DNA from 3 places in the Pseudomonas sp. RA_35y_Pfl2_P32 genome. Region 2 is predicted to be linked to each of the others. Evidence: riboswitches for the same ligand, from Rfam matches in the RefSeq annotation. Region 2 holds a riboswitch; each other region holds the start of a gene.
What was found. A riboswitch is a leader RNA that binds a small molecule or an ion and turns the genes downstream of it on or off. The one in region 2 is predicted to bind cobalamin.
Positions count from the first base shown of each region.

Region 1: it holds a riboswitch for cobalamin, as region 2 does, so the genes downstream of both, AACY45_RS05290 (TonB-dependent receptor plug domain-containing protein) here and AACY45_RS19845 (ABC transporter substrate-binding protein) in region 2, are expected to answer to the same signal.
Region 3: it holds a riboswitch for cobalamin, as region 2 does, so the genes downstream of both, cobO (cob(I)yrinic acid a,c-diamide adenosyltransferase) here and AACY45_RS19845 (ABC transporter substrate-binding protein) in region 2, are expected to answer to the same signal.

Region 1 covers NZ_CAXAQF010000004.1:59,372-69,265, reverse strand. Annotated here, with positions in the region: gene AACY45_RS05310 (flavin-containing monooxygenase) at 1-678, opposite strand, end outside; gene AACY45_RS05305 (diguanylate cyclase) at 906-1,979, shown strand; partial or broken gene AACY45_RS05300 (ABC transporter substrate-binding protein) at 1,983-2,915, opposite strand; gene AACY45_RS05295 ((2Fe-2S) ferredoxin domain-containing protein) at 2,908-3,279, opposite strand; gene AACY45_RS05290 (TonB-dependent receptor plug domain-containing protein) at 3,293-5,158, opposite strand; cobalamin riboswitch at 5,364-5,568, opposite strand; gene AACY45_RS05285 (glutathione S-transferase) at 5,688-6,299, opposite strand; gene AACY45_RS05280 (TraR/DksA family transcriptional regulator) at 6,663-7,067, shown strand; gene AACY45_RS05275 (hypothetical protein) at 7,308-7,529, shown strand; gene AACY45_RS05270 (hypothetical protein) at 7,530-7,760, opposite strand; gene AACY45_RS05265 (hypothetical protein) at 8,423-8,602, opposite strand; gene AACY45_RS05260 (hypothetical protein) at 8,597-9,046, shown strand; gene AACY45_RS05255 (hypothetical protein) at 9,046-9,249, shown strand; gene AACY45_RS05250 (ABC transporter substrate-binding protein) at 9,369-9,894, shown strand, end outside.
Region 2 covers NZ_CAXAQF010000019.1:122,016-131,909, reverse strand. Annotated here, with positions in the region: gene AACY45_RS19875 (ABC transporter substrate-binding protein) at 1-710, shown strand, start outside; gene AACY45_RS19870 (carbohydrate ABC transporter permease) at 732-1,694, shown strand; gene AACY45_RS19865 (carbohydrate ABC transporter permease) at 1,691-2,533, shown strand; gene AACY45_RS19860 (ABC transporter ATP-binding protein) at 2,561-3,706, shown strand; gene AACY45_RS19855 (glycoside hydrolase family 32 protein) at 3,703-5,205, shown strand; gene AACY45_RS19850 (LacI family DNA-binding transcriptional regulator) at 5,281-6,273, shown strand; cobalamin riboswitch at 6,327-6,517, shown strand; gene AACY45_RS19845 (ABC transporter substrate-binding protein) at 6,663-7,676, shown strand; gene AACY45_RS19840 (FecCD family ABC transporter permease) at 7,673-8,689, shown strand; gene AACY45_RS19835 (ABC transporter ATP-binding protein) at 8,686-9,477, shown strand; partial or broken gene AACY45_RS19830 (cation:proton antiporter domain-containing protein) at 9,578-9,894, shown strand, end outside.
Region 3 covers NZ_CAXAQF010000001.1:144,023-153,916, reverse strand. Annotated here, with positions in the region: gene AACY45_RS00745 (cobyrinate a,c-diamide synthase) at 1-1,025, opposite strand, end outside; gene cobO (cob(I)yrinic acid a,c-diamide adenosyltransferase) at 1,036-1,647, opposite strand; cobalamin riboswitch at 1,729-1,965, opposite strand; gene AACY45_RS00735 (PQQ-dependent sugar dehydrogenase) at 2,074-3,387, shown strand; gene AACY45_RS00730 (O-methyltransferase) at 3,397-4,059, opposite strand; gene AACY45_RS00725 (C40 family peptidase) at 4,086-4,619, opposite strand; gene AACY45_RS00720 (C40 family peptidase) at 4,852-5,475, opposite strand; gene hda (DnaA regulatory inactivator Hda) at 5,689-6,393, opposite strand; gene AACY45_RS00710 (AI-2E family transporter) at 6,540-7,613, opposite strand; gene AACY45_RS00705 (DUF2066 domain-containing protein) at 7,648-8,682, opposite strand; gene purM (phosphoribosylformylglycinamidine cyclo-ligase) at 9,069-9,894, shown strand, end outside.

The DNA.
Region 1 (9,894 bases), on a different contig from region 2:
GTAGGCCGGCTTGAGCCCCAGCAGCCAGCGCTGGAAAGGGCCGAAGCGGCGATCGGCGCGGGGCAGTACCCAGTGTGGGGTGCGCTGGAACACATGCAAGTGGGCCACCTGCGGCGCAATGCTGGGAATGATCTGCGCCGCACTGGCTCCGCTGCCGACAATCGCGACCCGCTTGTTGCGGTAGTCGTAGCTGTGATCCCAGGCATTGCTGTGAAAGGTTTTGCCGGCAAAGCGTTGCAGGCCGTCGAACGCCGGGATCACCGGTTGGCTCAGCGGCCCGGAGGCGTTGATCAGGAATTGCGCCCGGAAGGTGCCTTTGCCCCGGGTGAAGACCTGCCATTGCCGGGCGTCGTCGTCCCATTCGACCCGCTCGACATCGGCCTGCAACTCGACCTTGTCGCGCAGTTGGTAGTGCTCGACCACGTGTTGGGTGTAGCGATGCAGTTCGGCCTGTTCGGCGAACATCTGCGTCCAGGGCCAGGAGGCGAACGACAGCGAGTAGAGCGGGGAGGGCACATCGACGGCGGCGCCGGGGTAGGTGTTCTGACACCAGGTGCCGCCAAAAAAATCACGTCGTTCCAGCAGGCGGAAATCGTCGATGCCAGCCTTGAGCAGGTTGACCGCCGCACACTGGCCGCCAAACCCGCTGCCGATGATCAGTACCTGATAGGTGTGCATGCTCCTCCTCGTTTATCGTTGCGCCGCCCACGAGCGCCGGCGGTGCGATGAGTCCCCCTCATTTATAGTCAATCTTTCGGCGCCGGGTACGCCAGGTCGGCTTTTTCTGGCTGCTGGACGGTGATGGCTATTTGCCGTTGCCCTGATAGACTCCGATGTGTTGCCGTCTGCGGGACTAGCCGTCGCAGGGTTCCCATTTGCCGTACCAAGAGGAGCTTTGGCCCCCTATGCAACCTGTTGCAGGAAAGGGACTTTCAATGGCCAGGAGGCTGTACACCTCGCGCTCCCTCGGCCTGGTACTGGGTCTGTTGTGCATAGGTGCGGCGCTGCTGCCCCTCAAGCCGCCGGTGTGGCTGGTGGCATTGATGCTGTTCAACGGCCTGGTATGGCCGCACCTGGCGTACCAGTGGACGCGCCGCTCGGCGCTGCCCTATCGCGCGGAACACCGCAACCTGCTGATCGACTCGTTCATGGGCGGTTTCTGGGTGGCGGCCATCCAGTTCAACCCGCTACCCAGCGTCGCCACGCTGTCGATGATGGCCATGAACAACGTGGCCATTGGCGGCTTGCGTTTCCTGCTCGCCGGTCTTGTGGCCCAACTGCTGGGTCTGGGGCTCGGGCTGTTGTTGTTCTGGCCGGCCTTTATCCCGCCGACCAGTTCCTTGCAGATGTACGCCTGCTTGCCGTTGCTGACCTTCTACCCGCTGGCACTGGGTTGGATCTGCTTTCGCCAGACCCACGCCCTGGGCAAAAGCAAACGTGAACTGCTGGCCCTCAGTCGCACCGACAGCCTGACCGGGTTGTTGAACCACGGGGCGTGGAAAGATGCGTTGGAAATCGAGTTCCAGCGCTGCCAGCGCCAGCAGGCCGGTGGGGCGATTGCCTTGATCGACATCGATCATTTCAAGGCAATCAACGACACCTACGGGCATGTCGCCGGGGACATTGTGCTGCGCCAGTTGAGCAAGATCCTCAAGCAGAACCTGCGTGCCACGGATGTCGCGGGGCGTTATGGCGGGGACGAGTTCTGCGTGATTCTTCCCGACGTGCCGCTGGCCCATGCGGTCCAGGCGATGGACGCCCTGCGCGATCGGTTCTCGGGCCTGGGCTACGAACAGAACCCGGCCCTGAAAGTCAGCCTGAGCATTGGCCTGGCGGCATTCAACCCGATGCACAGCGACGCCACGCAATGGCTCAGCGACGCCGACCTGGCGCTGTACGCCGCCAAGACCACCGGCCGCAACCGAGTCATCTGCCACGCCGATGGACTGGTCCAGCGCGTGGCGATGGGGATCGTGTAGCCGCTACGGTCTACTGCCCTCAACTCCCATTTCCTTTAAACGCTGCGCCAACTCCAGCGCCACGCGCCCGCTGGCGAACGTTGGCACCAGGTGGGCGAATGGCACGTCGAGCATCCGGTTTTCCTTCACCGCCCGCAGTTGCGAGAGCACCGGGTCGTGGCGCAGCAGATGACGTTTGCGGCTGGCCGGGGACCAGATGGCGTCGGCCAGCAACAGCACGTCGGGGTCACTGGCGAGCAGGGTCTCGCGGCTCACGCTCAGGCGGCCCAGGTCGACCTCGGCGAAGGTATTGCGTGCCCCGGCGGCGCTGAGCAGGGCCGTGACGAAGGCGTGTTTGCCGACGCTGTCCAGGCCGTCCGCCTCGCTGTCCAGGTAAAACACCGACAACGGTTTGGCACCGCTGTGCACCGCTGCGGCCCGGGCCAGGTCGGCGTCGAGGGCGGCGCTCAGTTGTTGCGCCTGCTCCGGGCGTTGCAGCAGCGCACCGAGGGTTCGCAGGTCGGCGCGGATGTGCGCGAAAAAGTCCGGGGAGCGCTGGTCGCAGGCGGACTCCAACAGGTAACTGGCAATGCCCTGGCGGGCCAGCATCGGCCGTGAGCCCAGGTGTTGCGCAAAAGCCGAGGCAAAACCACCCACCACCAGGTCGGCGCGCTGGGTGTACAGCACTTCGGCCGAGGGATAACGCTTGGAGATGAGCGGTATGCCGCGGTAGGCACCTTGTTTGATTGCCCCCTCGTCGTCATCGATATAGGCCACGCCGATCAGCGCCGGACCGACACCCAGGGCCAGCAAGGTGTCGGCGCTGTGCTGGTTGAGCGCGATGATGCGTTGCGGTGCCTGCTAGATCACCCGGGTTGTTGCGCAGTTGTCGTAGGCCTGCGCCAGTGCAGGTAGCGGGGCACAGAGCGACGCACTGAGCAGCAATCGCCTAAGCATCGGGCGGACCTCCCGCACGCGCGCCGATCAGCAAGTGCGCGACCACCGCACCCGCCACCAGGTGCCCGTCCACCAGTTGCTTGACCTCCTGCTCATCGCGCACCCGGTACCAGCAAGCATCCGGATAAACAGTCAGGACCGGCCCCAGGTTGCAGGGGAACTGGCAGGCGGTGCGGGTCAGCAGGACGCCCCCGGGTGTTTCGATCCGGTCGTGCTTGAGCAACTCCCGGCGCAGGGTTTTCCATAAGGCCAGGGAACCCCGGGCCACACACCGCGGGCCGGTGCACAGGAACACCTGGCGGGCGTGCGGCGGGACAGTCGACCAGGCCGGGTCGCTCGGTACGCCGTTGACGTCATATTCCATGGCAGGCACTCCCTCAGAAACGGTAGGTGTAACGCACCTCGGTGGTGAACGGCCGGCCGAGGTTCTCCACGGACGGGCTGCCGGTGGTCATGCTGGTGGCGTAGTCGCGGTCGAACAGGTTTTCCACCAGCAGGCTCAGGCGGTGGCGGCGGGCGTTGTCCAGGTAGCGATGGGCGTCGGCATCGACCACCGAGTAGTGGCCGTAGTCCACGTCCTTGGCACTGACCACCGAGCGGATGTAGCGCAGCGCGCCCCCGGCACCCCACCGGCGGTTGTCCGACTCATAGCCCAGGCGCGAGCGGGCGAAGAAGCTGGGGATGTTGCTGATGGTCACGCCGTTGCGGCCCTCCACCAGGTTGCGGGTCACGTCGCCTTGCAGGCGCCAGCGTTCATTGAGTTGCCATTGACCGTCGACTTCGATACCGCGCACCAGGATCTCGCCGTTACCGTTGACCCACTGGTCGCCGTCGAGGGCGATCAGGTCGTCGATTTCCCGGCGAAAGCCGGTGATGCTGGCGCTGAATTCGCGGTCCAGCAGAGTGCCCCGGTAATCCAGGCCCAGTTCGGCGTTGCGGCTTTTCTCGGCCTTGAGGTTGGGGTTGCCCATCTCCTCGCCGGGTTCGTTGACGTACAACTGTTCGGCATTGGGCAGCTTGTAGGCGCTGCCGAACTGGCCCCGCAACGCCCAGTGCTCTGTCAGGTCGTAGCGCGAGGTCAGCATGCCGACCGTGGCGCTTTCACCGCCGCTCAGGTGCTCCTGGCGTACGCCGATGCTGGGGTGCCAGTCGGGCAGCGCGGCGATCACCGGGCGCAGTTGGGTATAGAGCGCGTGGGCTTCGGCCTGCTGGTTGTCGATGACCATGACATCGTCCTGGCCCTTGAACCATTGGTTGTCGCTGCCGAACACCAGCACGTGGCCACCGGACAGCTCGGCCTTGCCCTCGGCTTGCAGGCCCCAGTCGGTGAAGCCCCAATAGTCGTTGTGATTGAGCACCCGGGTGCCGCCGCCATCGAGGTTGTAGACCCGGGTGTAGCGGGTGTCCCAGTCGTTGACGTGGCTTTTGACGAAGTAGCTCAGGGCTTGATTGACCTGCTGTTCGAAGGTGGCCGTGGCGATCTGTTGCACGCGGTCGTTGGTGGTGTGGCGGTTGTCGGTGGGGCGGGCGAAGTCCAGGTTGGCGTCGCTGTACTGGTAGAACAGTTCCAGGCGCGAATCGTCGCCGAAGGCCTGGGTGGCCTTGGCGCCGAAGGTGCTGACTTCGTAGCCGCGCTTGCGGTCGGTGGCGGTGCTGCGCATGTCACTGCTGCGAAATGGCTGGTAGCCGTCGGAGACGTTGTGGCTGACGTAGGCCAGCAAGCCAAGGTCGCCAAAGCCGTTGCTGACAATCTGCTCGGCCCGCGCATCGCCACTGCGGCCCATGAAACTGTCCAGGCCCATGTTGACTTCACCGGAGGTCTCGCGGGTCTGGGCGCTGCGGGTGACGATGTTGATCACCCCGGCCACGGCCTGGGTGCCGAACAGCAGGCTTTGTCCGCCCTTGAGCACTTCGATGCGTTCGATGGCATTGGCTGGCAGGGTGTCGAGGTAGAGCCCGCCGTACAGGCGGTTGTTCAGGCGCACGCCATCGAGCAGGATCAGCGTGTCGTCGTTGCGCCCACCCAGCAGCGAATAGTTGGCGTAGTCGAAGGGGCCGTTTTTCGGCGCGACGTAGAGGCCGGGCACCGACATCTGCAGCACACGGGTGATGTCGGCATCGGGGCCGGCGCGTTCGATCTGGGCGCGGTCGATGATCTCGACCTTGCTGCCAAAGCGCGCCATTTCGGCGACGGTGGTGGATTCCACCGAGGGTGCGCTGACGAGTTGCTGGTCGAGGGTCATGGCCGGGGTATCGGCCACTGCGGGTGGGCTGATCAGGCAGAGCAGGGCGCCACAGGCATACAGTCGCACAGGACGCCGGTCCTGGCTGGAAGGAGTTGGAATCTGAGTCATTGTTGGTCTTCTCGAAAAAAATCTTCGCAGAAGCACGCAGGAGAAAGTACCGGACACGCGCCAATACTGGCCCATGCCCGCCCACCGCAGGTTTGCCAAACAGAAATTCCAGGCCGGTCTCCGGGCTTGCGAGGCTAGAGGCGTTCACCTTCCCAGGCCCGTGGGCCCAGTGGTCTGTCGAACGCGTCACTCGCTTACCGTTGCGGGGGCAGCACCGGACTAACCCTGAAAAGGGCGCACCGGTTTCCCGTTTCACCTCATGCACGGCGGCATGAGGCACCTGAAACTGGGCGGTATCTGAACACTCGGATGACCGTTCGTCAAATAGCCAGGTCAGCGGCAGGCGCCAGGCGTGCGCGCGATGGCGATCTCAAGGACGCCATCGCGGGCACGTCATGCGCCCAGATCAGGCAGGGCCTCAGGTCATGGGGGTCTCGACAAACGCTGGCTGTTGTTCGGCATAAGCGGCAAAGGCGCTGATCCGTGGAAACTGCGCGGCATCGACCTGGTCAGGCACCACCAGCAGGGTGAAGCTCCAGGCCACGGCGAGGGTGATGCCGTCCTGTTGCAAGGTGCCATCCATGGGCAGCGGTTGCCTGGCCAGTTCCTGCTCCAGTGCCGAGTACGCTGCGTGCAATTGCCCGCTGACCCGCTCCAGCCAGGGCGCATGTTGCTTCTCGGCGGGGCGCAGGTTGCGTTCGTAATAGATCTGCACCGACTTCTCGCACGCGGCCAATGCCAGGCCGATCAGCCGCAGGGAGCGCAGGCGCTGGTCCAGGGACACCGGCATCAGGCTGTTACCCGGGGGGCTCAGGGCTTGCAGGTAGTCGATGATCAGGGTCGAATCCATCAGCACTTCGCCGTCGTCCAGCACCAGCGTGGGCGCCTTGACCACCGGGTTGATGGCCTGGAACGCCTCGAAACCGCGGAATACCGAAATCGAGGCGTGCTCGAACGGGATGTCCAGGGTCTTGAGGCTGATGGCGACACGTCTTACATAAGGTGAATCGAGCATTCCGATCAGCTTCATGTACAGCTCCTTGGAAAGGGGGGGGCAGCGGCCTGAATCTAGCGCTAAACGGCGGGCCTTGAACACTTCTGTCGAGTGTCCATGGCCGTTTGTCTTCTATATACAGCCGTTGGATTGAATTTCTTGCTATAAACGCACTCCGATGAACGCCCAAAGCTTGCCGCAGAGCAATTTAAGGGCTTTGTCAGACAAATTCCCTGTCTTTTCAGTTGCTGAGGCCGCCCCTCGGCCTTAGACTGCCGCCCCCTCGTAAATTGAGTGCCGGGTGGCGCGTGGAATGTATGGCGCCTTTGCGAAACCTGGCAGGTTGACCGGAACGCATCCTGATTCGCCTTAATGCACGTATTTTTTATAGAGAAATCAATGACAAAGGATAAGTTGCTGGCCATGCCGGCGGATGACTACATGAATGCCGAGCAACAGGCTTATTTCACTGAGCTGCTGCAAAACATGAAGGTGGAAACCCACGAGCGTATCGAGCAGAACCGCATCGCCATTGAAAGCCTGGACACCCCGGCTGATCCGGCTGACGCGGCCTCGGTCGAAGAAGAGCGCACCTGGCTGGTGAACGCCATTGATCGTGACCAGCGCATGCTGCCGCAACTGGAACGTGCCCTGGAGCGCATTGGCGACGACACGTTTGGCTGGTGCGACGACAGCGGCGAGCCTATCGGCCTCAAGCGCTTGCTGATCAGCCCGACCACCAAGTACTGCATCGAAGCTCAAGAACGCCACGAGCAGATCGACAAGCACCAGCGTCAAGCCTGATTCGCGCGGGTCACCCTTAGCGGGTCGACGCAGAAAAATCGCAGCCTGCAACAGCGTCCGAGCGGACGTCGGTGCAGGTTGCGATTTTTGCGTTATGCGCCCGGGAAAACCTTCCGCTACCGGCGGGATTGTTACCGGTTATGCAACTAAATAGTGCAGGCTCATCGCTATTTCTCTCCCGGGCTATTCATTACCATAGGCTTATTGTTAGGAAGCTAATGAATATCCCGAGGTGGGTGCATGCAATGTAAAGTCGATGTCGCCGTGATGATTGGCACTGGGGTGCCTGCCGGACTGCGGGCGTTGGGGCAAGCGGTGTGCTGGGTGGTCCTGCTCAATGGCGAACAGTTCGGGACGGCCTTCGGCAGTCGCGCCGAGGCCCAGGCGTGCAAGGATGCCTGGCTGGCGCAATTGAGTGTCCGGCCACCCGAGGTGGCTCGGGCCGCTGCGGCGAAAGCCTGATCAGCCCTTCAGGGCGCCTTGATCCACGGCGAGCTTGAGGGCCTTGGCCGACTCCCTGGCCGCGACAGCTGCCACTTCGCAGGTCTTGAACCAACGGTCTTTTTCGACCTGGTGATAGGTGACGGTGGTCAGCGGTGGTTTGGCACGCATCACAATCACTGCCTGGAATTCGCCGTCGATTTCTCTGGCTTCGCCCCGGATGAAAAACTCGCCGATATCAAATTCGGTCACGTGCGCCTTCCCTTGGAAATTATTCTATTGATTGCAACGCAGTCCGCCGAAGAGGCTGGGTCTCGATGGTCGGGCAGTATGGCAGTTGTTGCAGGGAGGCGGCGCAGTTATGTCATGGGTGTGACGAAACGCCTGCGCCGGTTTTCAGGGCGATGACTTAGTGGCTGACTTCGAGAGTACGGGCGAGGGCACAGGCTGCGTTGTGGCTCATACGGAAACCTCTTACACGACCTGTCGCGGTTTCTGTGATATGAAAGAAGCCATTCCCCGCGAGTACTACTTGATAACGCAGTTGAGGTGGCGCGGGTAGATGGCCGATCATTGCCTGGTAAGTCCCGCCGTGTGCGGTTTGTGGTGAATAGTTGAGGCTGTTGGGGGTTGGGCTGGGAAGGTGTTGTGGGTACATAGGAATTCCTTTTCTATGGTTTGCCGACGGTCGCACGTCACTTTCAGTAGTCTAGAAGCGCTTGGCTGCTCTAGAATCCCCTCCACTGACTGGAGGTAGGTGCTCATCTAAAGCAATTTTCTTCAGGCTATATGTCAGAAAAAATGCTTTTTTTTAAGCGTTTTTTCCCTGAAGTTGATAGTCCAGTAATCTCTGATTGTTAGAGGGAACATTTCCCTCAACATCTGACGACTGCCAGAGACGACGGCACGAGTGGTTATCCAGTAGCCTGCTCTTGCCTTGCGATGAAGCGGTGTTCTACCGGCTTCACGATGACAGCCTGGGTCATTGTTGCGACATCTTCGGTACGGCCGTTTTTTTGCTGCCTGTTTTCTGCCGGCAGTGTCATTTCTGATGTGGAGATATTTCGTTGGCAGTAAGTAATCTCGATATGCACGCTTTGTTTGTGCTGGGTGATTTGCGCGCAAAGCTGGTTAAACAGTTTCAATCCCGTTTTGTCTACATCACCGAGCAAAACCCGGAAGGTATCTACGTCGCCGAGATCGATACCGAATCGGCCCTGGTGGTGGATGACAAACAACGCCTTGAACTCAAGGTCGGCGATCATTTTCGCGCCGCGGTATTACCCAGCCGCGAAGGCGGCAAGTTGGAAATCAAGTTTCGCGAAATCAAACTGACGGTCTATGGCCTGGGTGATTACGCGTTCGTCACCACGGCCGACGGCCACGCCATCGTGTTCAAGGAAGGTCACAGTGTGGTCACCGTGTTTGCTGCGCACCAGCAACTGCAGGAAGGCCTGACCAAGACCCTGAAGGCCGTGACCGCCAAGGCGGCGAAATTCCGCAAGGGTGAGTTGGTGTCGTTCAAGGCCAGTGAGTAATGAGCCTGTCCCGGGCTGATTTTCATCAGCAGCACCTGGCAAGCGCCCGCGATCACGCATTGCAGTTGTTCGCCCAGAAGGCGGTCATGCAAGGCGCCTGGCTGAACTGGGTGGCATCACAGCTTTACCTGTTGCGCCCGGCAGAGTACGCCAGCATGGTGCGCCGAGAGTTGCAGCAGCTGCAGGAACCGCCCACCCGATAAACCTCGTCCCGCGATCACTGGAACCTCTACTACAGTCAATTGACTGAGTAAGCAGAGGCTGGCGTTTTTCCTGCGCCAGGCCGTCCTGTCATCGCTGTGAACAGAACGAGGTGCGAGGCATGAAAGGATTTCGACTGCTGCTGGCCAGCACGTTGACCGCCATTGGCCTGCTGACGTCGCCGACGGCCGCCACGGCCGCCCAGGCGCCGATCCACTTTGCCGACCTGAACTGGGAAAGCGGCAGCCTGATCACCGACATTTTGCGGATCATTGTCGAAAAGGGGTACGGCCTGCCCACTGACACCTTGCCGGGTACCACCATCACCCTGGAAACCGCCCTGGCCAACAATGACATCCAGGTCATCGGCGAGGAGTGGGCCGGTCGCAGTCCGGTCTGGGTCAAGGCGGAAGCTGAAGGCAAGGTGGTGAGCCTGGGGGATACCGTCAAGGGGGCTACCGAAGGCTGGTGGGTGCCCGAGTACGTGATCAAGGGCGACCCGGCCAAAGGCATCAAGCCCCTCGCGCCAGACCTGCGCAGCGTCAGCGACCTGCCGCGCTACAAGGATGTCTTCAGCGACCCGGAAACCCCCGGCAAGGGGCGCTTCCTCAACAGTCCGATTGGCTGGACCTCGGAAGTGGTCAATC
Region 2 (9,894 bases):
GACGCGCTTACGAGGGGCTGACGTGTAATGCGCTGGAGTGGATCAGCAGCCAACCGGAAGGCGGGCTGGTCAATCCACGAGGCGACATCGTGGTCAACAGCCAGGCCTCGAAAACTGCGTTGACCCTGGCCAAAAGCTGGGTTGGAGACATCTCCCCGCGTGGCGTACTCAACTACACCGAGGAAGAAGGACGTGGCGTATTCCAGTCGGGAAATGCCCTGTTCATGCGTAACTGGCCTTATGTCTGGGCCTTGGTACAAAGCCAGGGCAGTGTCGTCAAAGACAAGGTCGGCGTCGCTCCCCTGCCCCGCGGCGGCGAAACCGGCACCCATGCCTCCACCCTCGGTGGCTGGGGCCTGGCGGTGTCGCGTTACAGCGCCCAGCCAAAACTGGCCGCAGAGCTGGTGAGCTACCTGACCAGCGCCCAACAGCAAAAGCACCGTGCGTTGACTGCCGCCTACAACCCGGTGATCGAGTCGCTGTATCAAGACCCCGAACTGCTCGCGGCAATGCCTTACTACAGCCAGCTGCACAGCATCCTCAACGACGGGGTCATGCGCCCCGCCTCGATAACCGCCGATCGCTACCCAAGGGTCTCCAATGCGTTCTTCGATCGAGTGCATGGTGTGCTGGCGGGCGAGCTGCCTGTCGATCAGGCGCTGGCCGAACTGGAAAGCGAACTGACCCGCATCAAACGCCGGAACTGGTAAGCCACAAGGAAGGAAATCACCATGTCTGCCTCAACGACCCATGCCCCCTGTGACGAGCTCCTGCTCGCCAGGGAAACGCCTGTACAGCGTCGCCGAGTACGCGCTGCCTGGCTGTTCTTGACACCGATGTTGCTATGTCTGGCCCTGGTGGCCGCCTGGCCGCTACTGCGTACATTCTGGTTCAGCCTGACTGACGCCACCCTGGCGCAAACCCGGGGTGGATCCTTCGTAGGCTTGAGCAACTATCTGTTCCACGACGGTTCCAACTGGTCGGGCATCCTGGTCGACCCCCAATGGTGGAACGCGGTGCGCAACACCTTGCATTTCACCGTGGTGTCGGTGGGACTGGAAGTCGTTCTGGGGCTACTGGTGGCCTTGCTGTTGAACATCAAGTTTACTGGCCGTTCCCTGGTGCGCGCGATGATTCTGATTCCTTGGGCCATTCCGACCATTGTCTCGGCGAAGATCTGGTCATGGATGCTCAACGACCAGTTCGGCATCATCAATCACATGATGCTGAGCGTCGGCCTGATTGATGCCCCCCTGGCCTGGACGGCGGATGCAGATCTGTCGATGTGGGCGGTCATCATCGTCGATGTCTGGAAGACCGTACCCTTTGTCACGCTACTGATGCTGGCGGCGTTGCAGATGTTGCCGAGCGATTGCTACGAAGCCGCCAGGGTCGATGGCATTCATCCGCTGAAAGTGTTCTGGCACGTCACGCTGCCACTGCTGATGCCCGCATTGTTGGTGGCGGCGATCTTCCGCATCCTCGATTCCCTGCGGGTATTCGACGTCATCTATGTGCTGACTTCGAACTCTTCGAGCACCATGAGCATGTCGATCTATGCCCGCCAACACCTGGTGGAGTTCCAGGATGTTGGTTATGGCAGCGCGGCCTCGACGCTGCTGTTTCTGGTCGTGGCGGTAATCGCCATGCTTTATCTCTACCTCGGACGCCGTCAAATGGAGGTTCGGTCATGAGCCTGCGCCTACTCAAAAAGGCGCTGTTGCGCTTCGGCTTCTGGAGTCTGATCGGGGTTTTGCTGCTGTATGCAGTCTTCCCTTTCTATTACGCCATCGTGACGTCGCTAAAACCCTCCAGTGCCTTGTTCGAGGTGAGCTACTGGATCGAAAACCCCGACTTCTCCAACTACGCAGCGGTACTGCACCAAGCTTCATTCCTGCAGGCTATCGGTAATTCGCTGGTGGTCGCGCTTTGCGTGGTGTCGCTGGCGCTGTTCCTCAGTGTCACCGCCGCCTATGCCTTGGGACGGGTGAAATTCCGTGGGCGTGGCACGGTCCTGATGATGGTGCTTGGCGTGTCGATGTTTCCCCAGGTCGCGGTACTGTCGGGGCTGTTCGAAGTGATCCGTGCCCTGGGCCTGTACAACACCTCTTGGGCGCTGATCCTGAGCTACACGATTTTCACCCTGCCCTTCACCGTCTGGGTGCTGACCACGTTCATGGGCCAACTGCCCCATGAACTGGAAGAAGCGGCAATCATGGATGGCGCGTCGCCCTGGGTCACCCTCACCCGGGTGCTGTTGCCGTTGCTCTGGCCCGCACTGGTCACCACTGGCTTGTTGGCCTTCATCGCAGCCTGGAACGAGTTCCTGTTTGCCCTGACGTTCACCCTCACCGACACCCAACGCACGGTGCCGGTCGCCATCGCCCTGATTTCCGGTGGCAGCTCCCATGAATTGCCGTGGGGGCTGTTGATGGCCGCATCGGTGCTGGTCACCGTGCCACTGGTGATTCTGGTGCTGATCTTCCAGCGCCGAATCGTTTCCGGCCTCACTGCCGGCGCGCTAAAGGGTTGATGCCCAACAACTACAAGGAACAGCATCGTGATCAAGCTGAAACTGGACAACGTGAACAAACAATTGGGCGGCATGCGGATTCTGCGCGACGTCAGCCTGGAGATCGCCGCGGGTGAATTCGTGGTATTCGTGGGGCCGTCGGGCTGCGGAAAGTCGACCCTGCTGCGGCTGATTGCCGGACTTGAGTCAATCTGCGGCGGTGACATGCTGATCGACGGGCGACGGGTCAACGACCTGGAGCCTCGCGAGCGAGGCGTCGGCATGGTGTTTCAGTCGTATGCGCTGTACCCGCACATGAGCGTCTACGACAACATCAGCTTTGGCCTCAAGCTGGCCAAGACTGAAAAGAGCAGCCTGCGCGAGCGCGTGCTGAAAACAGCGCAGATCCTTCAATTGGACAAACTGCTGCAACGCAAGCCAAAAGAACTGTCTGGCGGGCAGCGTCAGCGCGTCGCAATGGGCAGAGCCATGGCCCGTGAACCGGACATTCTGTTGTTCGATGAGCCGCTCTCCAACCTGGATGCCTCCTTGCGGGTGCAGATGCGCAACGAAATCGCCCGCCTGCATGATCGACTCGGCTCGACCATGATCTACGTCACCCACGATCAAGTGGAGGCGATGACCCTGGCCGACAAAATTGTTGTGCTCAATGGCGGCCGCGTAGAACAAATCGGCTCACCGCGCGAACTCTATGAGCGCCCAGCGAGCCGCTTTGTCGCCGGTTTCCTTGGCTCACCCAGAATGAACTTCCTGGCGGCGCGCCTGCATACCCCGGGCACCATCAGCCTGGTCGACACCCCTGTTCTGGGGATGACCTCCCTGCCCTTCGACAGCGCGAACCTGGCAGCAGGCGCGGCGCTGAGCCTGGGCATTCGCCCGGAGCACATCTCGCTCAAAGCGGCGCAAGGCGCCGTTGGCATCGTCGTGACCGCGGTCGAGTACCTGGGCAGCGAAACCTATGTGCACCTGGAAACAGGTCAGGACGAGCCACTGATCTGTCGTTGTGAGGTCAGCGCCGGATGGCGCGCGGGCGATCGGGTCGAACTGCAACTGGAGATCGACAACCTGCACCTGTTCGACGATGACGGCACGGCCTTGGAGCGCCAACCGCAAGCCCGTGAAAACCAGCCCAATGACATCTCTGTGCACCCAGTCCGAGCTCGCGCCCTATGACCTTTTCTTCAAACAACATGAGCGATCCAATGCCTGATCAGCTTGACCTTGCGCAGCGTGCACTGAGCAACGGCCTGTCTCGTGTCATCCACGACTATCGACCTGGTTATCATATCGCCCCGCCGGCAGGCTGGATGAACGACCCTAACGGGGTCGTGTACTTTCGTGGCGAATATCACGTGTTCTATCAACATTACCCTTTCGAAGCGAAATGGGGCCCGATGTACTGGGGCCATGCCAAGAGTGCCGATCTGGTTCATTGGCAGCACCTGCCGATTGCGCTGGCACCCGGCGATGACTTCGATCGCGATGGGTGTTTTTCCGGTAGCGCTTTGGTGTACGGGGATACCCTGGCGCTGATCTACACCGGACACACCTGGCTGGGGGAAGTGGGTGACGAACGCTTTATCCGTCAAGTCCAGTGCCTGGCCACCAGCGTCGACGGCATCACGTTCACCAAGCAAGGCGTCGTCATCGAGACCGCACCGCAAGACGCGATCATGCACTTTCGTGACCCCAAGGTCTGGAAAGAGGATGGCTACTGGTACCTCATTGTCGGCGCACGCCTGGGCGATATGCCGCTGCTCCCGCTGTACCGCTCCACGGATTTGCACACGTGGGAGTTCCTCAACTATGTGTCTGGCGGCAGGGAGGGCGATGGCTATATGTGGGAGTGCCCGGATCTGTTCCGACTCAACGGACGCGATGTGCTGCTGTACTCCCCACAAGGCATGTCGCCCCAAGGTTACGAGCGGCTCAACAAGTACCAGACGGGTTACCGGGTGGGTCAACTCGACAACGAATGGAACTTCACTGGCGGCCCTTTTATCGAGCTGGATAACGGCCACGACTTCTATGCAGCGCAAACGCTCGTGGCCGCCGATGGTCGGCGCCTTGTGTGGGCCTGGCTCGACATGTGGGAAAGCCCGATGCCGAGCCAGGCCCATCACTGGTGCGGCATGCTCGGATTGCCGCGCGAACTTGAACTGAGCGCCGATCGCCTTTGCGTGTATCCGGCACGAGAGCTCACCGCGCTGCGCCAGACGCTGTTGCCAAGCACACCCTGGTGGGAGGCGGCGGGAACCCAGTGGGTAGCGGGCGTGAACGGCGATATGCTCGAAATCCATGTGCACCTGGATTTACTCGGCTGCACCGACGGCCATCTGGGAGTCGCCTTGCGCTGCAGCGAGGATGACCAGGAACAAACCTTGCTCTACTACGATGCGGCGTTGCAGCGGCTGGTACTTGACCGCAGTCGCTCAGGTGCGCAAGTCAGCGGCGAGCGCAGCGTGTCGATAGATCCGGCGCAAGGGTTACTGGCACTGCGTGTGTTCCTTGATCGCTCGTCCATTGAGGTGTTCGACGAAAACGGGCGCTTCAGCCTCAGCAGTCGCCTCTACCCGCAGCCCGGTAGCCTGGGCGTGAAGCTTCTGGCAAGCGGTAATGGCGGGCGTGTTTCGATTCCCCGGGCGTGGTCGCTCGCCTCGGGATGGCTGTGAGCAGCGTCATTCGAGTCGCGAGAAGCGCGGGCCATGTGTCATGATCCAGCGTCAACCTGACCGGTTTCGCCTCGCATGACTTCAGTGAAAGACGTTGCACAGCTGGCCGGCGTGTCCCTGATGACGGTTTCTCGAGCGCTCAATAATCCGGAGAAATTGAGCCCCGAAACCCTTCTGCGGGTGCGCCGCGCCATTGACGAACTGCAATTCGTACCGAGCCTGTCGGCGCGCAGAATTCGCGGTGACAACCTCCAGAGCCGAACCATCGGTGTGTTCGCACTGGACACCGCGACCACACCGTTCGCCGTCGAACTGCTGCTTTCCATCGAACAGACCGCGCAGCAAGCCGGCTGGAACGTCTTTATTCTCAACCTGCTGAGCAATCCGCCCACTGACCAGAACATCGACCTGATGCTATCGCACCGTCCCGACGGGTTGATCTTCAGTGCCATGGGCTTGCGCCAGGTGTGCATTCCCGAGCGATTGAAGAGCAAACCCCTGGTCCTCGCCAATTGCCTGGCTGATGACAGTCAACTGGTCAGCTATGTGCCCGACGACGAAATGGGCCAGTACCGGGCCGTCCACCACGCGTTGAGTCGCGGCTATAAGCGGCCGCTGTGTATCAATCTGCCAAAACAGAGTCTGGCCTGGGACCTCCGACAAAAAGGCATGCTGCGTGCCTGCCAGGCATTCGGACTGCCACCTGAGGCGCTCCTGCAATACGACCTTTCCGATCATGACGCCTACGGTGAAACGGCAGCCATCCTCGATCGGCACATTATTGAGGGTCGCCCCCAGTTCGACATTCTGATCTGTGGCAACGACCGTATCGCCTTTTGTGCCTATCAGCTGTTGTTGGGGCGTGGCCTGAAAATTCCCGGCGATGTCGCGGTGCTCGGCTACGACAACATGATCGGTATCGCGCAGTTGTTCATCCCGCCGCTGACCACAGTGCAACTGCCGTACTACGAGATCGGCCGCAAGGCTGCCCGGCACCTGATCGAGACCCTCGAGGCGTCGGGCGCCCAGCCCGTTGATTGTCCATTGGTGGTCAGGGCATCACTGTAGGAACGGGTTAAGGGCTGGCTTGAGAACATAGGTTCGCCTCCAACCCCATGATCGACTACCATGCCGCCGCCGGTTTCCACATGGAAATAATAGGGAATCCGTGATGCGCGCCGCGCATCAAACGGAACTGCCCCCGCAACTGTAGGTGCTGAGCCTGCTCCTGAACTGCCACTGGGATCCCCGGGAAGGCTGGAGCACGCTGTGACGCATCAGTCAGGAGACCTGCCGGCGCCGCAACAATCACTAACCGGCGGGGTGTCCGGGAGGGGCATCCTTGCGCGTGCGTCACTTTGGTGATCGACCCCTGCCCGGTTTCTCGGCAGCGCTCGTTGATGTGTTTCCAGGCCCGACACCCTTGCTCCGTGTACGGTTCGAATGGAGATTGCATCATGCTGCTGCCCCGCGTTGTCGCCCTCGCCACGGGCCTGGGTCTGTGTTCACTGGCCCAGGCTGCACCCACCCAGTACCCGCTGACGCTGCACAACTGTGGCAGCACACAGACCTTCGCCCACGCCCCGGCTCGGGCCGTGACGATTGGCCAGGCCGGCACCGAAATGCTCTTCGCCCTGGGGCTGGGTGACAAACTGGTGGGCACTTCCCTGTGGTTCAACGATGTGTTGCCCCAGTACCAGGCGCAAAACGCCGGGATCGAACGCCTGGCCGACAACGAACCGAGTTTCGAGTCAGTGATCGGCAAGCGCCCGGAACTGGTCGCCGTCGAACTGGAGTGGGTGGTTGGCCCGCAAGGGGTGGTGGCTACCCGCGAGCAGTTTGATGAGCTGAAGATGGCGACCTACCTGATGCCCTCGGACTGCGAGTCCAAGGACAACCTGGTGGGGGCCGACGGGACGCGCCTGGCGCCGTTCCAGATCGACAGCATCTATAAGAGCATCACCCAACTGGCAGAGATCTTTGATGTCCAGGAGCGCGCGCAGCAGCTCAACGCGCAACTCCAGGCCAGCCTGGCCACGTCCGTGGCCACGGTGCAGCACCAGGACCTGAAACACACCAGCGCGCTGGTCTGGTTTTCCAGTGCCAGTCTGGATATCGACCCCTATGTGGCCGGGCACAAGGGCATTCCCGACTTCATGCTCAGCACCCTGGGCGTGCGCAACGTGGTGGAGTCCGACGAAGAGTGGCCAAGCGTCGGCTGGGAAACCATCGCCAAGGCCAACCCGACCTTCCTGGTCATCGCCCGTATGGATCGCCGGCGTTTTCCGGCTGACGACTATCAAAAGAAGCTGGAATTCCTGCGCAGCGACCCGGTGACCCGCAACATGGACGCGGTCAAACACAACCGCATCATTATCCTCGACGCCATGGCCATGCAGGCCAGCGTGCGGATGTTCGACGGCCTGAAAACCCTGGCTAACGCCCTCAACCGCTACGATCTGGCGCAATGACGGCGATGTTACTGCGCACTTCCGTGGCACTGGCGACCCTACTGATCGCGCTGATTGCCGGCGTGGCGATCGGCGAAACCACCATCGAACCCACAGTGGTGTTTCAGGTGCTGGCCAACAAACTGTGGGCCGCCGGTTATGCCCTGGACCCCATCGACCAGGGCATCGTCTGGAGTTACCGCCTGCCCCGCGCACTGGTCGCCGCGGCGTGTGGTGCGGGCCTGGCGACCTGCGGGGTGATCCTGCAATCGCTGTTGCGCAACCCATTGGCCGATCCCTACCTGCTGGGGATTTCCGCGGGAGCGTCGACGGGCGCGGTGCTGGTGGCGTTGCTGGGCTTGGGCGCCGGGGCGATCTCGATGTCGGCCGGGGCGTTTGCCGGCGCGGTGCTGGCCTTTGCCGTGGTGGTGTTGCTCGGCCGTGCCAGCGGTGCACCGGACACGACCGGGCAGATCATCCTGGCCGGGATCGCCGGCTCACAACTGTTCAATGCCCTCACGGCGTTTTTGATCACCAAGTCAGCCAGCTCCGAACAGGCGCGCGGCATCATGTTCTGGTTGCTGGGCAATCTCAGTGGCGTGCGCTGGCCCTCCGTGGGGTTGGCCGTCCCGGTGGCGCTGGCCGGTCTGGCGGTGTGCCTGTGGCACCGCCGCGCGCTGGATGCCTTCACCTTTGGCGCCGACTCAGCGGCCTCCCTGGGCATTGCGGTGCGTCCCGTGCAGTTGTTGTTGATCAGCTGCGCCGCGTTGGTGACGGCGGTGATGGTCTCGATTGTCGGCTCCATCGGCTTCGTGGGCCTGGTCATTCCCCACGCCGCCAGGCTGTTGCTCGGGACGGGGCATGCCCGACTGCTGCCGGCCAGTGCATTGGGGGGAGCGGTGTTTCTGATTGCTGCCGATGTGCTGTCCCGCACGTTGATCAAGGGCCAGGTGATTCCGGTCGGTGTGGTCACGGCGCTGGTCGGGGCACCCGTGTTCGCATTGATCCTGGTGAGTCGGAGGAATGCCCGATGACGGCGGCTGTGTCTGTTACTCAGCCCTGTGTGCTGAGTTGTTCCGGTCTGGGCTTCGCCATTCGCGATGCGCAGTTGCTGCACGACATCCACCTGGCCATTCATCGCGGCGAGACCCTGGGCCTGGTGGGGCCCAACGGTTCCGGCAAGTCGACCCTGCTCAAGCTGCTGGCCGGCGTGCGTGCCCCAAGCCAGGGCGCCATCCACCTCAACGGCCAAGGCCTCAAGACCCTGTCGCGACGCACCATCGCGCAAACCCTGGCGGTGGTCGAGCAGCAGGCGGACACCCTGGATGCAATCAGCGTGTACGATGCGGTGGCCTTGGGCCGGACGCCCTGGCTGTCGGCCTTGAGCCCCTGGTCGGCGGCGGACACGGCGATCGTCGAGCAAGCGCTGCGTGACGTCGATGCGGCTCATCTGAGCAGCCGTACCTGGCGCAGCCTTTCCGGCGGCGAGCGCCAGCGCGTGCATATTGCCCGCTCCCTGGCGCAACGCCCGCAGATCCTGTTGCTGGACGAACCGACCAATCACCTGGATATCCAGCACCAACTGGCGATTCTGAACGTCGTTCACGCCTTGCCCGTGACCACGGTGATTGCCCTGCACGACCTCAACCAGGCCCTGGGCTGTGATCGTTTGGCGGTGCTCGAACGGGGGCGCCTGGTCGCCCTGGGCAAACCGCTTGAAGTCTTGACCCCTGAGCGCCTGCTGCACACCTTCGGGGTCCACGCGCACTACCTCACCGACCCCTTTGACGGCACGCAGATCCTGCGGTTGCGCGCCTCCTGACTCGCTCATGGGGTGCTGTGGCCCATGTCGCCGCGGGCAGCCTGACGGGCGGCAGCAGCGAAATGCTGGGGATGATGAAAAGAACGGCCTGCGTGTCTAACACGCGATCCACGGTGATCGGCAAGCGTTGGCGGACGGTCAGGTCGCAGCCGGCATCATGATGGGCGATATGTTGTCGTTCGGCAGCATCGTTGAGCGCGCCATGGAGGTGTTTCTGGTGACGCTGCTGGGCGTCGTACTGCTCACGCACTGGGACTGGCGCGCCCTGCCCGTGGCCCTGGCGCTATTTGTCGTGATTCGTCCCTTGGGCGTGCTGCTGATGCCCTGGGGTCACTTGCTCGACATGCGTCAGCGCCTGCTGGTGGGCTGGTTCGGTATTCGCGGGATCGGCAGCCTGTTTTACCTGTTCTACGCCCT
Region 3 (9,894 bases), on a different contig from region 2:
AGTTCGGCACGGTTGCCATCAACGTCGGTCAGGGAGTCCAGCAGATACAGCATGCCGCCACACTCGGCGAGCAGCGGCTTGCCGGCGGCATGATGGGCACGGATGGCGTCGAGCATCGCGGTGTTGCGCGCCAAGGCCACGTGGTGCAATTCCGGGTAGCCCCCCGGCAGGTACAGGCTATCGGCCTCAGGCAACTGGCGGTCGCGGATCGGTGAGAAGAAATGCAACTGCGCGCCCATCGCGCGCAGCAAGTCCAGGCTCGCGCCATAGGTGAACGCAAAGGCTTCATCCCGGGCCACGGCAATGCGCACACCGGCCAGCAGGGGCTCGGCGGGGTTCACGTCGGGCGCGGCAAATTCCACCGCAGGCGGCAAGGCCACCTGGCAACTGCTGGCCAGGGCCTCGGCGGCGGCATCGAGGCGCAGGTCCAGGTCGTTCAGCTCACTGGCTTGCACCAGGCCCAGGTGCCGGCTCGGCAATTCGATCCCGGTTTCCCGGGACAACGCGCCATACCAACGCAAGCCTTCGGTGAGACTGCCTTCGAGCAACTGAGCATGGCGCAGGGTGCCCACCCGGTTGGCCAGCACACCGGCAAATGGCAGGTCCGGCTGATAACGCGCCAGGCCCAATGCCAGTGCACCAAAGGTCTGGGCCATGGCGGTGCCGTCGATTACCCCCAGCACCGGCACGCCGAAGTGGCGCGCCAGGTCGGCGCTGGACGGGGTGCCGTCGAACAGGCCCATGACCCCTTCGATCAGGATCAGGTCAGCCTCGGCGGCGGCTTCCCACAACAGGCGGCGACTTTCCTGCTCGCCGACCATCCACATGTCCAGTTGATACACCGGCTGGCCACTGGCGCGTTCGAGAATCATCGGGTCGAGAAAATCCGGGCCACACTTGAACACCCGGACCTTGCGCCCCTGATTGCGGTGCAAACGGGCCAGGGCAGCGGTGACGGTGGTCTTGCCCTGGCCGGAGGCTGGTGCGGCGATCAGGACCGCCGGGCAAAAACGACTGCCAGTCATGAAAGGAGGCTCACAGCTCGACGCCTTTTTGCGCCTTGATCCCGGCCTGGAACGCATGCTTGATCACGCCCATTTCGGTGACGGTGTCCGCCAGTTCGATCATTTGTTCTTTGGCGCCGCGGCCGGTGACTACCACGTGTTGCATCGGCGGGCGGGCTTGCAAGTCGCTGAGCACTTGATCGAGATCAAGGTAGCCATGCTTGAGGGCGATGTTCAGCTCATCGAGCACCACCAGGCCGATGGCCGGGTCGCGCAGCAACTCGCGGGACACCTGCCAGGCGGCCTCGGCAGCGGCGATATCGCGCTGGCGGTCCTGGGTTTCCCAGGTGAAGCCCTCGCCCATCACATGAAACCGCACTTGCTGCGGGAAGCGCCGGAAGAACAGCTCCTCACCCGTGCTGTTGCGGCCCTTGATGAACTGCACCACACCGCACTGCATGCCATGGCCCATGGCGCGGGCGAGCATGCCGAACGCCGAACTGCTCTTGCCTTTGCCGTTGCCGGTCAGCACCAGCAGCAGGCCACATTCGTTGGGCGAGTTGGCAATACGTTCATCGATCACGGCTTTTTTGCGCTGCATGCGCGCCAGGTGGCGTTCGTCACGATCAGGGGAATCAGTCATGGGGGAGCTCTCCGTTGAGGCTGGATAACGGCGGGCAGGCATAGAAATAGACGGCAAGAAGCCTGGCATCGCCCACCGTGATGCCGCTGGATGGATCAGGCCGGTCTCCGGGCTCATGAGTGGCGCGCTGGCCGGACGACGCGCCTTCCCATATCGGACACCGATACAGTGGCTCAAAGCGTCGTTTTCACTCATTTACCGTTGCGGGGGCAGCGCCGGGATCGTCACTCGTCCTGTCATGGCACGCGTGCTCACCGGCTTCCCTGTTTCACTCGATCGACCCTGAGGTCACCGAGCACCTGAAACAAGTCGCGAAGGTTAGTGGGTTGGGGGTGGAGCGTCAATTAAAGCCGCACCTGATGGATTGAACCTAAGACCCTGCTGGCTCCTCTATGCATTAACTGGTGCATTCAAAGGGAGAGCCGCATGTCCAAGTCCCGCCTCGTCGCTGTCATCGCCCTGGCCGCCGGCCTGGCTGCCTGCACAGAAACCTCGACCCTCAGGGTCGAGGACGGCACCGGGCCTTCGCCCAAGTTGCCTGAACCCAACAAAACCCTGATTCCCACCGTCAACATCGCCCCTGCCGTCGGCTGGGCCCATGGCGCCAAACCGACCGCCGCGCCCGGCACCCAGGTGGCTGCTTTTGCCGAAGGCCTGGAGCATCCACGCTGGCTCTACGTACTGCCCAACGGCGATGTGTTGGTCGCCGAAACCAATGCACCGCCCAAACCCGACGATGCCAAAGGCATCCGTGGCTGGGTCATGGGCAAGGTCATGGCCCGCGCTGGCGCCACGGTGCCAAGCGCCAACCGCATCACCCTGCTACGCGACAGCAACCACGATGGCGTGGCCGAAACCCGCACCCGCTTTATCGAAAACCTCAACTCACCGTTCGGCATGACCCTGGTGGGCAACGACTTGTACGTCGCCGACACCGATCGTTTGCTGCGCTTTAACTATGTCGAGGGGCAAACCTCGATCACCAGCAAACCGATGAAAGTCATCGACCTGCCCGGTGGCACGCTGAATCACCACTGGACCAAAAACGTCGTCGCCAGCCAGGACGGCAGCAAGCTGTATGTCACAGTGGGCTCCAACAGCAATGTCGGGGAAAACGGCCTGGAGCAGGAGCAGGGCCGCGCCGCCATCTGGGAGGTGGATCGCGCCACCGGCCGTCAGCGGATTTTCGCCTCGGGCCTGCGCAACCCCAATGGCCTGGCCTGGGAGCCAAGCTCGGGCAAACTGTGGACGGCGGTCAACGAACGGGACGAGATCGGCAGCGACCTGGTGCCGGACTACATCACCTCGGTCAAGGACGGCGGCGTTTATGGCTGGCCCTTCAGTTACTACGGCCAGCACGTCGATGTCCGCGTCAGCCCGCAAGACCCGGACTTGGTGGCCAAGGCCATTTCCCCGGACTACGCGGTGGGTCCACACACCGCCTCCCTGGGCCTGACCTTCGCCGAAGGCAGCACGTTGCCTGCGCCGTTCACCGAAGGCGCGTTTATCGGCCAGCATGGCTCGTGGAACCGCAAACCGCACAGCGGCTATAAGGTGATCTTCGTGCCCTTCAGTGCCGGCAAACCGAGCGGGCAGCCGGTGGATGTGCTGAGCGGCTTCCTCAATCAGGACGAAGAGGCCATGGGCCGGCCGGTGGGGGTGGTGATCGATCGACAGGGGAGCTTGCTGGTGGCCGACGACGTGGGCAACAAAGTGTGGCGGGTGTCCGCGCGCCAGTAACTTCAGCGCCTAGCGTTTGCGGCACAGCGTCAGGCCATCCCCCAGGGGCAATAACGACAGGTCGACCCGCGGATCATCCTTCAAGGCCAGGTTGAGTGCCTGGATGGCGCGGGTGTCGGCGCTCTCGGGCTGGAGCTCCAGGACTCGGCCACTCCACAGGGTGTTGTCGAAGACCGCCAGCCCGCCACTGCGCAACAGGCGCAGGGCACTTTCCAGGTAGGCCGGATAGTTGGCCTTGTCGGCATCGATGAATATCAAGTCGAAACGACCACCCTGACCGTGCTGCTCTAGTTGCGCCAGGGTCTGCAACGCCGGTGCCAGGCGCAGCTCGATGCGCTCGCTGAGGCCGGCTTCCTGCCAGTAGCGGCGCGCCGTGGCGTTGTAGTCACCGAGGATGTCGCAGCAGATCAGTTGACCGTCGTCCGGCAAGGCCGCCGCCATGCACAGGGCGCTGTAACCGGTGAAGGTTCCCACTTCTATAATTCGGCGCGCGCCCGTGAGCTTGACCAGCAACGCCAGGAACTGGCCTTGCTCCGGCGCCACCTGCCAACGCGCCAGGGGCAGCGCCTGGGTTTCGTCACGCAGACGACGTTGCAGCGGCGTTTCGCGCAGCGAGACGTCGAGCAGGTACTGATACAGGGCATCGTCGAGATTGAGCGTACGCGCGGTCATCACCACCTCTGCCAACCCATTGTGAGCTAGGGATTGCGCGCCAAATGCTCGGGTTGCAGTACGCGCTTGGCGCTCAGGTAGGCTTTTTGCCAATAGGCTTTGGACAAGCTGTCGAGCTTGACCGTACCACCGGTGGCCGGGGCATGCACGAAGCGCCCTTCGCCGACGTAGATACCGGCGTGACTGACCCGTGAACCGCCGTTGGTGGCGAAGAAAATCACATCCCCGGTCTGCAGGGCTTCTTTGCCGACGCTCGGGGCCTGCATGCCGATCATTTCGCCGGTGGTGCGCGGCAGGGAAATACCGGCTGCGTCCCGGTAGACATAGCCAATCAAGCCACTGCAATCAAATCCCGAATCCGGTGTATTACCGCCCCAGCGATAAGGGGTTCCCACCAGGCCCAGGGCGCGGAACAGCACGTCTTCAACAGCCGGGGAAAAATTCTGGGTAGGCGCGAAAATCGGCGCGCGGACCACTTTGGCCGGCGGTGGCGTGCGACTGGCACAGGCGCTGAGCAGCGCGACACAGAACACGAGTGCAAGGCGGGCCGACATCGTCATTACCGAACATCCTGATCTGGCTACGGCTGTCTCTGCCGGGAGGCTGAAAACAAAACCGCGTAAGCAGGGCTTACGCGGTTAGTTGATCAACAATAGATCAGGATTCTAGCGGCTACGCGCCAAACTTCAAGTAAGACTTTAAGTTTGCACTACAAAAAGGAGGGGTATTGCCGAGGAAGGGATTTTTCCGCTGGCTGGCGCTCGCCTGGAGCGCCCTTGCCAGCCTGCCCGCTTACTTGCGGGCAGTGACCGTGGTCGGAGCCATGGCGAGGGCGCGCTTGGCTTCGATGAAGGTCTTGCTCCAGTAGCTGTCGCCCAGGCTATCGACCCGGACACCGCCGCTGCGGCTGCTGCTGGAGTGGATGAACTGGTTGTCACCCAGGTAGATCCCGGCGTGGCTGACACGCCCGCGACGACCGTTGGTGGCGAAGAACAGCAGGTCGCCCGGTTCCAGCTTGCTGCGCGAAACCAGCGGAGCATCAACGTTGATCATTTCGCGGGTGGAGCGCGGCAGGTTCATGCCCGCTTCCTCACGGAACAGATAGCCGATGAAGCCGCTGCAATCGAAACCGGCTTCAGAGGTACCGCCAAAACGGTAACGAGTACCGATCAGGGACATGCCACGTTCGAGGATGCTGTCGGCCAGAACCGGCATCTGGTAAGGCTTGCGGCCCGCAAATGCGGCCAGCTCTTTTTCGGTTGCCAGTTCTTCCTGGGAAACAGCGGAAGACTGTGCGGTAACAGAGTGCTTGACCTGTTGCTGGGGCTCTTGCTGGGACACTGGGGAGTGTGCAGCGCAACCAAACAACAGGGTGACGAGTGCGAGAGGCACGAGGGGTGCGAAGCGCTTTAGCATGGGCACGACCGTGGCTGAATTGTGTAAAGAAGCCGAGACTATGCCTTCTATCATCCTCATTTGCAAATTCAATCGATTTAAATGTGACTTTGCGGTTTCGCCCTGTCATCTAAGCGCTTAAGTCCATTTTAAATCTGCACGCATCTCGAACGCCGTTCGTCTGCGGGTTTTCTGGCGCCTGAAATTTGCCGAAACGCGCTGCAGGCCGCGGTTTTACCAGCCCAGGGTTTCTTTGAGGAAGGGAATGGTCAGCTTGCGCTGAGCCTGCAGGGACGCCTGGTCGAGGCGCTCAAGCAGCTCGAACAGGGCACTCATGCTGCGGGTACCGCGAGTCAGGATAAAATGCCCGACTTCGTCGGTCAGGTGCAGACCACGGCGCGAGGCACGCAGTTGCAGGGCGCGCAACTTGTCCTCATCGGACAGCGGCCGCATCTGGAAAATCAACGCCAGGGTCAAACGGGATTTGAGGTCAGCCAGCTTGACCGGCAATTCCCGCGGCGAAGTCGACGCCGCGATCAGCAAACGCCGGCCACTGTCACGCAGGCGATTGAACAGGTGGAACAGCGCCTCTTCCCAGTCCGCCCGGCCGGCGACCGCCTGCAGGTCATCCAGGCACACCAGTTCGTACTGTTCGAGGTTGTCGAGGATTTCAATACCCCGGTCCAGCAACTCGGCCAACGGCAGGTACACCGCCGGCTCGCCCAACTGCTCGAAGCGCAGGCACGCCGCCTGCAGCAAGTGCGTACGCCCTACGCCGTCCTTGCCCCACAGATAGATCAGGCTTTCGGTCCAGCCGGCGTCGGCTTCGCACAGGCGTTCGACATAGCCGAGTGCAGCGGCGTTGGCGCCAGGGTAGTAATTGATAAAGGTGGCGTCATCACGCAGACGCACACCTAGGGGCAGCTGAATCGGTTTCATGCTGACTGAACAGTTCCAAAGGAACCGTTAGTGGCCTCTGTGTAAAGTTTGCAAAGTTTATACCCGTGAAGCCAGCCGCACAATGCAACAGACCATAAGCAAAATCAAAGGTTTGCGTTAACTTGCCAGTATCGGGCCAGACGCGCTCACGCCTCGGGCCCCTGGACCCCGCTGTACATTCCCGAATCCTTGTACAAATCTTGCACGTGACGCACCAGCACCATGATCACCGCCGCCACCGGCAACGCCAGCAGGATCCCGGTAAAGCCGAACAGCTCGCCGCCGGCCAGGATCGCAAAGATCACCGCCACCGGATGCAGGCCAATCCGATCCCCCACCAGTAACGGCGTCAGCACCATGCCTTCCAGGGCCTGGCCAACCATGAACACCGCGACAATCCCGATCATCGGGTACAGGTCGCCCCCAAACTGGAACAGTCCGGCAATCAACGCCGCGCCAATCCCGATCACAAAGCCCATGTAGGGCACGATGGCCGCCAGGCCGGCAATCAGGCCGATCAACAACCCCAGCTCCAGGCCGATCAGCATCAGGCCCGCCGCATAGATCACCCCCAGCGCCAGCATCACCAACAACTGCCCGCGCACGAAGGCGCCCAGCACCTCATGGCATTCGCCGGCCAGCGACACCAGCCGCGCCTCACGATCACGAGGCAACAGGCTGCGGATCTTGGCCATCATCACGTCCCAATCGCGCAGCAGGTAGAAGCTCACCACCGGGATCAACACCAGGTTGGCCAGCAACCCGATCAACGCCAGGCTCGACGCCGTAGCCTGGCTCAGCACCACCCCGACGATATCGGTGGTCTGCCCCATGTGCTCACTGATGGCGGCCTTGACCTTGTCAAACTTCCAGAAGCCGTCCGCCAGTCCCAACTTGGCCTGCGCCCATGGCATCGCAGTGTGCTGCAGCCAGTCGAGCATCTGCGGGGCCAGTTCGTACAGGCGCAACAACTGCTTGGCCAGCATCGGCACCAGCACCAGCAACAAGGCCATGACGATCAAGGTGAATACGGTAAATACCGCCACCACCCCCCAGGTCCGCGACAGCCCGTACTTTTCCAGGCGATCGACCATCGGGTCGAACAGGTACGCCAAGCCCAGCGCCACCAGAAACGGCGTGAGGATCGGGTGTAACAGATAAATGAACAGACACAGCAGGACGACCCCACCCAGCCAAACCCAACGCCGCGAATCGGCCATGTACCACTCCTGCTTCTATATAGGAAAAGAAAAACTACCAGCGAAAACTCAATTGCGCTTTGGGTGCCACTGCCGCAGGTGCACCCTCGGCGCCTGGCGGCGGTGGCACAGTGGCCACTACGGTCACTTCCTGCAACTTGGCCAGGCTCAACTGGGCACGCAGTTGCTCGCTACTGCCATTGACCCGATAGACGATCCGGTCGCCCACCACCCGCTGCAAACGGGCACCAAAGGGCTCCAGCAAACGCCCCAGCGCGGCATAACGCTCAAGGTTCATGCCCTGCACCTCCAACAACTGCTCGCCGGACGCCCCCGATTTAGAGACAAAGCGCGGCGCCAGGCGCTCACTCACTGCCAGCAATACCGCGTCGGCGACCGCCGCACTGTCCACCCCCTGCACGCTGCCCTGCTCACGCTGGTCTCCCAGCCAAAGATGCCACTTGGCCTGCCAGGTACCGCCGTCCTCACGCGCATGCACCGCCAGCAGGCCATCGGCGCCATAACGCTCGGAGGCACTGCGCAACGGGGTGGAATCGTTACCTTCCAGGTTGGGCGCGGTGGCGACCAGTTGCTCACTCAAGTCGGCCAGCGGCAGGCGCAAGGGTAACCCACGATGCTGGGCCGCACGGCGCAAGGGCTCGGCACTGGACTGGCCGTCGCCCACCAGGCTCGAGCCTTCGCTGGAGTCGTTGAGCCACCAACCGAGGATCGACGGCCGATTGGCGCCCCACAAGGCCAACCCGGCCTGGCGCAGTGCGCGATCGGTACTCGCCGGATCGAACTCGACCTGCAGGCTTTCCGGCGGCCCGGCATCGTAGCCGTACTGACTGATGATTTGTTGCGGGTCCTTGCGCAAGGCCGCCACACCGGGGCTTTGCAAGGCCTTGGCATCCCCGGTCAGACGCAACACCAGGGTGTCGAGCGCACGCTGGGTGGCTTGGTCGCGCTCTTGCGGGGTCTGGTTGCTGACCGGTTCGCGCACCTGATAGAGACCTTTGACGGTTTGGGCCTGGCTGGCCAGGCTGAGCACTGACAACACACCGGCAAATAGCAATTTACACAGACGCATGGAAGATTCCCGACGACAGAAAGCGGCTGGAACACACCGCATGAATCGATTCGAACAGGGCTGTGACCATGCGCCCCGGCAAAACATTCACGCGATCGCTGGAAGTTTTTACTCCGTCATAACCATAGACGGTAAACGGCTCTACCTTATACAGCGGTACGCGAGGCCACCAGCGCCGGCATTTTTTGCTTTTTTTTGCCGATATGCCCCTGCCCGTCGGCCCGAGGATGGCCGCTGCCCCTCAAGCCTGATAAAATCGCGCGCCTTCGCAGACCGGCAATGGCCGGGTGACCTGAATTGTTTTGCGCGGCACTCCCGCCAGGACGCTTTCAGCCTTCCCGCCAGACTCGGTCGTTACCCCTGAATCCCCCCTAAAGGCCTGGATCATGAGCAAGCAACCCTCCCTGAGCTACAAGGACGCCGGTGTAGACATCGACGCCGGTGAAGCATTGGTCGAACGCATCAAGAGCGTCGCCAAGCGCACTGCGCGCCCGGAAGTCATGGGCGGCCTGGGCGGTTTCGGCGCCCTCTGCGAAATCCCGGCCGGCTACAAGCAGCCTGTACTGGTTTCCGGCACCGACGGTGTTGGCACCAAGCTGCGCCTGGCACTGAACCTGAACAAGCACGACAGCATCGGCATCGACCTGGTGGCCATGTGCGTTAACGACCTGGTGGTTTGCGGCGCCGAACCGCTGTTCTTCCTGGACTACTACGCCACCGGCAAGCTGAACGTCGAAACCGCCACCCAGGTTGTCACTGGCATTGGTGCTGGCTGCGAACTGTCCGGCTGCTCCCTGGTCGGCGGCGAAACCGCTGAAATGCCTGGCATGTACGAAGGCGAAGACTACGACCTGGCTGGCTTCTGCGTCGGTGTGGTCGAGAAAGCCGAGATCATCGACGGCTCGAAAGTGGCCGCCGGCGATGCCCTGCTCGCCCTGCCGTCGTCCGGCCCGCACTCCAACGGTTACTCGCTGATCCGCAAGATCATCGAAGTGTCGGGTGCCGACATCGAGAACATCCAACTCGACGGCAAACCGCTGACCGACCTGCTGATGGCGCCGACCCGCATCTACGTCAAGCCGCTGCTCAAGCTGATCAAGGACACCGGCGCGGTAAAAGCCATGGCCCACATCACCGGTGGTGGCCTGCTGGACAACATCCCGCGCGTTCTGCCAAAAGGCGCACAAGCCGTGGTTGACGTGGCGAGCTGGA